Regions from separate parts of the Streptomyces sp. NPDC045701 genome, predicted to be linked through region 2. Evidence: riboswitches for the same ligand, from Rfam matches in the RefSeq annotation. Region 2 holds a riboswitch; the other holds the start of a gene.

The links. Region 2 has a riboswitch for glycine ahead of gcvP (aminomethyl-transferring glycine dehydrogenase). Riboswitches for the same ligand answer to the same signal wherever they lie in the genome.
Region 1: it holds a riboswitch for glycine, as region 2 does, so the genes downstream of both, gcvT (glycine cleavage system aminomethyltransferase GcvT) here and gcvP (aminomethyl-transferring glycine dehydrogenase) in region 2, are expected to answer to the same signal.

The regions. Positions count from the first base shown of each region.
Region 1 is NZ_JBWKJV010000015.1:129,613-133,975, forward strand. Features, by position in the region: gene AC07DW_RS18415 (enhanced serine sensitivity protein SseB) at 1-409, opposite strand, end outside; gene AC07DW_RS18420 (AAA family ATPase) at 585-1,250, opposite strand; glycine riboswitch at 1,424-1,516, shown strand; gene gcvT (glycine cleavage system aminomethyltransferase GcvT) at 1,671-2,786, shown strand; gene gcvH (glycine cleavage system protein GcvH) at 2,854-3,231, shown strand; gene glyA (serine hydroxymethyltransferase) at 3,244-4,363, shown strand, end outside.
Region 2 is NZ_JBWKJV010000006.1:9,246-13,608, reverse strand. Features, by position in the region: gene gcvP (aminomethyl-transferring glycine dehydrogenase) at 1-2,073, opposite strand, end outside; glycine riboswitch at 2,257-2,356, opposite strand; gene AC07DW_RS09390 (PRC-barrel domain-containing protein) at 2,470-2,835, shown strand; gene AC07DW_RS09385 (DNA polymerase IV) at 2,763-4,313, opposite strand.

The DNA.
Region 1 (4,363 bases), on a different contig from region 2:
GGGCGCCGCTCGCCGGCCCGTCCAGCGGGGTGCGGCCGGTCCGGCACAGCTCGGCGACGGCGGGCGGCGGCAGGGGCGCGCCGACGGCACCGCCCGGGTTCACCGCGATGCCGAGCTGGGGCGGCAGGCCGCGCGCGAACTCGACCGCCGGGGCGACGGCGTACGCCATGTGGGCGCCGACGCACTGGGCGAACTGCGCCTCGGAGCTGAAGACCGGCACGTACGCCTGGCCGTCGATCTCCAGGGTCGGCAGGTCCAGGTTCGGGCTGTCGGGCGAGCCGCCGCCCGGCAGGGGCACCCAGACGTGGCTGCGGCCCAGTACCTCGACGATCCGCCCTCCGGCCGCGGGGTTGCCGAGCGAGGCGGCGAGCACCTCTTCCAGTTCGTTGCCCGGCCATGCAGTGTCCACTGGTGCTCCTGGTCCTTCCCGCGCGTGCGTGTCGCTGCCCGCAGCACCCTAACGCGGGGCACCCGGGCGGCGGACCGGCGGAACGTGCTCCGGGCCGGCGCGGACGTGCGGGGGCCGGCGCGGACGTGCGGGGGCCGGCGCGGACGCGATCCCGGTCGGCGGAACGTGCTCCGGGTCAGCCGAACGTGATCCGGGTCAGCGCCGACGCCGCGGGCCGGTCCATCAGCACGGCGGACGCGCACCCGCGCGGCACCACGCCCCGCTCCGCGTCCCGCACCAGCCGCCCCACCGCCCTGCGGTGCCGCCCGAAGGCGTACCCGGACACGCCGCGGCCCCGCTCGCGCTGGCCCTCCCGCGCGGTGCCGGGCGGGACGTCCAGCAGGAGCAGGTGCAGGGATCTGCCGCGCCGGGCGGCCTCCCGGGCCAGCCAGCGCCGCACCCAGGCCTGCGTACCGCAGTCGTGGACGACGACGCTCCGCCCCGAGCGCAGCGCCCGCCGCAGCCCCGCGTAGTGCGCGATCCGGACGAGGGGGCGGTAGACCGCGTACGGCAGTGGCCCCGGCACCCGGTGCTCCCACCGCTCGCGGGCGTCCTGCGAGTCGATGCCGCGGTCCTGGGCCGTCCGGGCGATCAGCGTGGACTTGCCGCTGCCCGGCAGCCCCGAGACCACCACCAGGTCACCGGCCGCGAAGGTCAGCGTCCGGGGTACCCGGCCGTGCCTGTCCCGCAGGTCGCGCACGACCGGCAACGCGCCGGCCGCCGCACGGCCCCGCGCGGGCAGGCCCGGCTGGGCGGGCACGCCCGCGGTCGTCGCGTACGCCCCGCTCCGCTGCAACGTCATCGCTACTCCCCCTGCTCGGACCCTGTCGGGTCCCTGGGTCGGCTGACCCGACCCTTGCCCAAGAAGTGTAAAGAAAGGGTAATAAGCCACAAGCGATTTGCCGAGGAGATGCCTCGTGCAATGATGTGCGCGCCGACGCACACCGTTGCGCGCACAACCGCATACCGGCCGCTTGAATCCGCGCGGGAGAGTCCCGGGTCCCGCCCGGGCGCCGAAGGAGCAAGTTCCTCCCTTGAATCTCTCAGGCCCCGTACCGCGTGGATGAGGCAGATCTGAAAAGCGGGCCGCCGTGGCGGCTCCACCCAAGGTGCAAGCCGAAGGCCGTCCCCGCGCGGTCACGGTGAACCTCTCAGGTTCCGATGACAGATGGGGAGGATCGTCTTCGAGCCATGCCCGTCCTGGGACCTGGGAGTCACATCCATGAGCACTGCCCCCCGCCTGACCGCCCTCGATGCCGCGCATCGCGCGCTGGGCGCGACCATGACCGACTTCGCGGGCTGGGACATGCCGCTGCGGTACGGGAGTGAGCGCGACGAGCACAACGCCGTCCGTACCAAGGCCGGACTGTTCGACCTCTCCCACATGGGTGAGATCACCGTCACCGGTCCGCAGGCCGCGGACTTCCTGGACTTCGCGCTCGTCGGCAACATCGGCAGCGTCGGTGTCGGCCGCGCCCGCTACACGATGATCTGCCGCGAGGACGGCGGCATCCTCGACGACCTGATCGTGTACCGGCTCCAGGAGCGGGAGTACATGGTCGTCGCCAACGCCTCCAACGCGCAGGTCGTCCTGGACGCGCTCACCGCCCGCGCCGCCGGTTTCGACGCCGTCGTACGGGACGACCGCGACGCGTACGCGCTGCTCGCCGTCCAGGGCCCGGAGTCCCCCGGCATCCTGAAGTCGCTCACCGACGCCGACCTGGACGGGCTGAAGTACTACGCGGGCCTGCCGGGCACCGTCGCGGGCGTGCCCGCGCTGATCGCCCGTACCGGCTACACGGGCGAGGACGGCTTCGAGCTGTTCGTGGAGCCGCGGTACGCGGAGAAGCTGTGGCAGGCGCTGCTGGAGGCGGGCGCCCCCGTGGGCCTGATCCCGTGCGGGCTGTCCTGCCGCGACACGCTGCGCCTGGAGGCGGGCATGCCGCTGTACGGGCACGAGCTGACGACGTCCCTCACCCCGTTCGACGCGGGCCTGGGCCGGGTCGTCAAGTTCGAGAAGGAAGGCGACTTCGTGGGCCGCGAGGCGCTGACGGACGCCGCCGAGCGGGCCGGGACCGCCCCGCCGCGCAAGCTCGTGGGCCTGGTCGCCGAGGGCCGCCGCGTCCCGCGCGCCGGCATGTCCGTGGTCGCCGGGGGCGAGGTCGTCGGCGAGATCACCTCCGGCGCCCCGTCGCCGACGCTGGGCAGGCCGATCGCCATGGCGTACGTGGACGCGGCGCACGCCGAACCGGGCTCCGCGGGGGTCGGAGTCGACATCCGCGGTACCCATGAGCCGTACGAGGTCGTGGCGCTGCCCTTCTACAAGCGCCAGAAGTGACCACCCGCACCACACCCAGCACTCCCCCGTTCACCAGCACTCCCCCGCGTACAGGAGAATTCCAGTCATGAGCAACCCCCAGCAGCTGCGCTACAGCAAGGAGCACGAGTGGCTGTCGGCCGCCGAGGACGGCGTCTCGACGGTCGGCATCACGGAGCACGCGGCGAACGCCCTCGGCGACGTCGTGTACGTCCAGCTCCCGGCGGTCGGCGACACGGTGACCGCGGGCGAGACCTGTGGTGAGCTGGAGTCGACCAAGTCCGTCAGCGACCTGTACTCGCCGGTGACCGGTGAGGTCGTCGAGGCGAACCAGGACGTCGTCGACGACCCGTCGCTGGTGAACACCGCCCCGTTCGAGGGCGGCTGGCTGTTCAAGGTACGCGTCGCGGACGAGCCGAAGGACCTGCTCTCCGCCGACGAGTACACCGAGTTCTCCGGCAGCTAAGGACCCTCCCCGATGTCGCTTCTGAACACCCCTCTCCACGAGCTGGACCCGGACGTCGCCGCCGCCGTCGACGCCGAGCTCCACCGCCAGCAGTCCACCCTCGAGATGATCGCCTCGGAGAACTTCGCTCCGGTGGCGGTCATGGAGGCCCAGGGCTCCGTCCTGACCAACAAGTACGCCGAGGGCTACCCCGGCCGCCGGTACTACGGCGGCTGCGAGCACGTCGACGTCGTCGAGCAGATCGCGATCGACCGCATCAAGGCGCTGTTCGGCGCCGAGCACGCCAACGTCCAGCCGCACTCGGGCGCCCAGGCCAACGCCGCCGCGATGTTCGCGCTGCTGAAGCCGGGCGACACGATCATGGGTCTGAACCTCGCCCACGGCGGGCACCTGACCCACGGCATGAAGATCAACTTCTCGGGCAAGCTCTACAACGTCGTCCCGTACCACGTCGACGACGCGACCGGCCAGGTCGACATGGCCGAGGTCGAGCGCCTGGCCAAGGAGTCCAAGCCGAAGCTGATCGTCGCCGGCTGGTCCGCCTACCCCCGTCAGCTGGACTTCGCCGCCTTCCGCCGCATCGCGGACGAGGTCGGCGCGTACCTGATGGTCGACATGGCCCACTTCGCGGGCCTGGTCGCGGCCGGGCTGCACCCCAACCCGGTGCCGCACGCCCATGTGGTCACCACCACGACCCACAAGACGCTGGGCGGCCCGCGCGGCGGCGTCATCCTGTCCACGGCCGAGCTCGCCAAGAAGATCAACTCGGCGGTCTTCCCCGGCCAGCAGGGCGGCCCGCTGGAGCACGTGATCGCCGCCAAGGCGGTCTCGTTCAAGGTCGCGGCGAGCGAGGAGTTCAAGGAGCGCCAGCAGCGCACCCTGGACGGCGCCCGCATCCTGGCCGAGCGCCTGGTCAGGGACGACGTCAGGGAGCACGGCGTGTCCGTGCTGTCCGGGGGCACCGACGTGCACCTGGTCCTGGTGGACCTGCGCAACAGCGAGCTGGACGGCCAGCAGGCCGAGGACCGGCTCCACGAGGTCGGCATCACCGTCAACCGCAACGCGATCCCGAACGACCCGCGGCCCCCGATGGTCACCTCGGGCCTGCGGATCGGCACCCCGGCCCTGGCCA
Region 2 (4,363 bases):
CCCCACCAGGGCGTTGAGGTTGGCGCCGTCCACGTACACCTGGCCGCCGGCCTCGTGGACCTGGGCGCAGATGTCCGCGACGTGCTCCTCGAACACGCCGTGCGTGGACGGGTACGTGATCATCAGGACGGACAGCTCGTCGCGGTACTGCTCGATCTTGGCGCGCAGGTCCTCGACGTCGATCTCGCCGTCGTCGGCGGTCTTGACGACCACGACCTTCATCCCGGCCATCACGGCGCTGGCCGCGTTGGTGCCGTGCGCGGACGACGGGATCAGGCAGACGGTGCGCTGCGTGTCGCCGTTGGCGCGGTGGTACGCGCGGACCGCGAGCAGACCGGCCAGTTCGCCCTGCGAACCGGCGTTGGGCTGGATGGAGACCTTGTCGTAGCCGGTCACCTCGGCGAGGCGCTCCTCCAGCTCACGGATGAGGGTCAGGTAGCCCTGCGCCTGGTCGACCGGCGCGAAGGGGTGCATCTGGCCGAACTCCGGCCAGGTCACCGGCTCCATCTCGGTGGTCGCGTTCAGCTTCATGGTGCAGGAGCCCAGCGGGATCATGCCGCGGTCCAGCGCGTAGTCGCGGTCGGCGAGCTTGCGCAGGTAGCGCAGCATCGCGGTCTCGGAGCGGTGCGCGTGGAAGACCGGGTGCGTGAGGTACGCGTCGGAGCGCAGGCGCTCCTCGGGCAGGACGTCGGCGGTGGCGGCGTCGAGCGCCTCGATGTCGCCGTGCACGCCGAAGGCGTCCCACACGGCGGCGATCTGGGCGCGGCCGGTGGTCTCGTCGCAGGCCGCGGAGATGTGGTCGGCGTCGACCAGGCGCAGGTTCACCCCGTTCTCGCGGGCGGCGGCGACGGCGTCGGCGGCCTTGCCCGGCACGCGGACGGTCACGGTGTCGAAGAACGTGTCGTGGACGACCTCCACGCCGCCGGCCCGCAGGCCCTCGGCGAGGACGGCGGCGTAGCGGTGGACGCGCCGGGCGATCTGCTTCAGGCCGTCGGGGCCGTGGTAGACCGCGTACATGCCGGCCATCACGGCGAGCAGCACCTGAGCGGTGCAGATGTTGCTGGTCGCCTTCTCCCGGCGGATGTGCTGCTCACGGGTCTGCAGCGCGAGCCGGTACGCCTGGTTGCCGTCGGCGTCGACGGAGACGCCGACGAGCCGGCCCGGCAGGCTGCGGGCGAAGGTGTCGCGGACGGCCATGTATCCGGCGTGCGGGCCGCCGAAGCCCATCGGCACGCCGAAGCGCTGGGTGGTGCCCACCGCAATGTCGGCGCCCAGTTCACCGGGCGAGGTCAGCAGGGTCAGCGCCAGCAGGTCGGCGGAGACGGTGACGATCGCGCCGAGCTCGTGCGCCTGGTCGATGACGGCCTTGATGTCCCGCACGGCACCCGAGGCGCCGGGGTACTGAAGCAGTACGCCGAAGACGCCACGCTCGGCGATCCCGGCCGGGATGCCCTCGCTGAGGTCGGCGACGACGACCTCGACACCGGTGGGCTCGGCGCGGGTCTCGATGACGGCGATGGTCTGCGGCAGGGCGTCGGCGTCGACCAGGAAGACACCGTTCTTGACCTTGCCGACGCGGCGGGCCAGCGACATGGCCTCGGCCGCGGCGGTGCCCTCGTCGAGCAGCGAGGCGCCGGAGGTGGGCAGACCGGTGAGGTCGGCGACCATCGTCTGGAAGTTGAGGAGCGCCTCCAGGCGGCCCTGCGAGATCTCCGGCTGGTACGGCGTGTACGCGGTGTACCAGGCGGGGTTCTCCATCACGTTCCGCAGGATGACCGGCGGCGTGAACGTGCCGTAGTAGCCGAGGCCGATCATCGGGGCGAGCACCTGGTTGCGGTCGGCGAGCGAGCGGAGCTCGGCCAGGACCTCGGCCTCGGTGCGCGCGTCGGGGAGGCCCAGGGCCTCGGCGCTCTTGATCACATCCGGCACCGCGGCGGCCGTGAGCTCGTCGAGCGAACCGTAGCCCACCTGCGCCAGCATCTTGGCGCGGGCCTCTTCGTCGGGCCCGATGTGCCGCTGCTCGAACGGGATGCCCTGTTCGAGTACGGAGAGCGGAGTGCGGTTGGCGGTCATGGCGGAGGCCTCCTGGTCGATACGACCTGCGAGGGGCACCACGGCGCGGGTGCCCGGACGGCCTCCCCCTCTGTCATCTCAACCTGAGAGCTTCACCGGGCCTGCCCGAAAACGGGCCGGACCGGCTTTCACCGTCGGTGAGAGCGGATGCCGTCCGACGCCCGCCCTGCTTTCCAGAGTGACCTCATCCGTGCGGTACCGGGTGCCTGAGAGATTCCGGGGAGGATTTGCTCCTTCGGCGCCTCCGAAAGGTTTCTCCGGAGGACTCTCCCGCACGGGGTCAGCGGCCGTCTGCCAGCCTACCAGCGCGGTCCCCGCCCGATCCCTCGAGTGGCCGACGTCACCGAAGTGCACTTTCGTAGTGCTTACCAGCGGTTGCGAGCAGATGGAGGGACCGTGCAGACCGATATCGATCCGCGCAGCCTGATCGGCCGCAAGGCCTTCGACCGCGACGGCCACAAGCTCGGGACCATCGACGAGGTCTACCTGGACGACGCGACGGGCGAGCCCGAGTGGGCCGCCGTCCGGACGGGCCTGTTCAGCCGCGATGCCTTCGTCCCCCTGGAGCCCAGCGACGTGGCGGAGGACGGCCTGCACGTCCCCTTCGACCGCGCCCTGATCAAGGACGCTCCCGACTTCGGCGTCGGCCGTCATCTCTCGCCCGAGCAGGAGCTCCAGCTCTACCACCACTACGGCCTGGCGCTCCCGCCGCCGCCCTCCACGGACCGCGACTTCGGCAAGCTCGCCGGCCAGGAGGACTGACCCGCCACGAGGGGCAGCGGATCGGACGGCTCCAGCTCCGGGTCGTCGGCCCGGAAGGTGCGCACCCGCCCCGGCGTCGACCACGGCTCCTCGAACCGCACGGTCACCCGCCCCAGCCCGCTGCCCTGCACCCACCCGGCGCCGTACTCGGTGTGCCGCACGTCCTGGCCGGCCATCCACCGCCGCTCCTCCCGAGCCGCCTCCGCCGCGCCCACCGCGTCCTCCGGTCCGGCCGGCCCACCCTGCCCGTCCGCCCCACCGGAACCCACCGGAACCCCCGCCACCGCGGCTCCCGCGGCCGACCGCTTCCCCTCGGGGCCGTCCCCCTCCGCCCCACCCGCGCCCGCACCGCCCGTCGGCACTCCCCCCTCCTCCGTGCCACCCGCCCCGGCGGCCGCCCTCTCCGCCGCGGCCTGCGCGAACAGGTCCTCCTGCGTGTAGTCCGCGAGCCCCGTGACCCCCACGCCCAGCAACCGCACGCCCCCGGTGGTGTCCACCGCCTCCAGCAGCCGCGCCGCCGCCTCCCGCACCACCACGGGGTCGTCCGTCGGCCCCCGCAGCGTCTCCGACCGGGTCAGCGTCGAGAAGTCGTACCGCCGGACCTTCAGCACCACCGTCCGCCCCGACCGCCCCGCGCCCCGCAGCCGCCGCACGCACCGCTCGGCCAGCCGCTCCACCTCCGACCGCACCCGCAGCCGGTCGTGCAGGTCCACGTCGAAGGTGTCCTCCACCGACACCGACTTGGCGTCCCGCTCCGCCACCACGGGCCGGTCGTCGTACCCCCTCGCCATCCGGTACAACGACTCCCCGTGCGCCTTCCCCAGCAGCCGTACGAGCTCGTCCTCCCCCGCCCCTGCCAGGTCCGCCACCGTCGTCATACCGGCCCGCCGCAGGTGCTCACCGGTCGCCGGCCCCACGCCCGGCAGGATCCGCACCGACTTGGGACCCAGCAGCTCCCGCTCGGTCCCCGGCTCTATCAGCACCAGCCCGTCCGGCTTGGCCTCCTCGGACGCGATCTTGGCGAGCATCTTGGAGCCGGCCAGCCCCACCGACCCGGTCAGACCCGTGACCTCGTGGATGTCCCTGCGCAGCCGCTCACCGGCCTCGCGCGCGCCCACCGCGTCCCGCGCCGCTCCCCCGGCCTCCAGGTCCACGAAGGCCTCGTCGAGGCTCAGCGGCTCGACGAGAGGCGAAAGTCCCCGCAACAGCTCCATGACTTGCTCGCTCACCGCCCGGTACAGCGAGAAGCGGGGCACCAGGTACGCGGCGTTCGGCGCCAGCCGTCGCGCCTGCGCCATCGGCATCGCCGAGTGCACTCCGAAGCGCCTGGCCTCGTACGACGCGGTGGCGACCACTCCGCGCGGCCCCAGCCCGCCGACCACCACCGGTTTCCCGCGCAGGCTCGGCTTCGCCGCCTGCTCGGCGGCCGCGAAGAAGGCATCCATGTCCAGATGCAGAATGGTCGGCGCGGCTCTCACACCACCGATGCTGCCCTACGCCACTGACAATGACCCCGGCCGCGACTGCC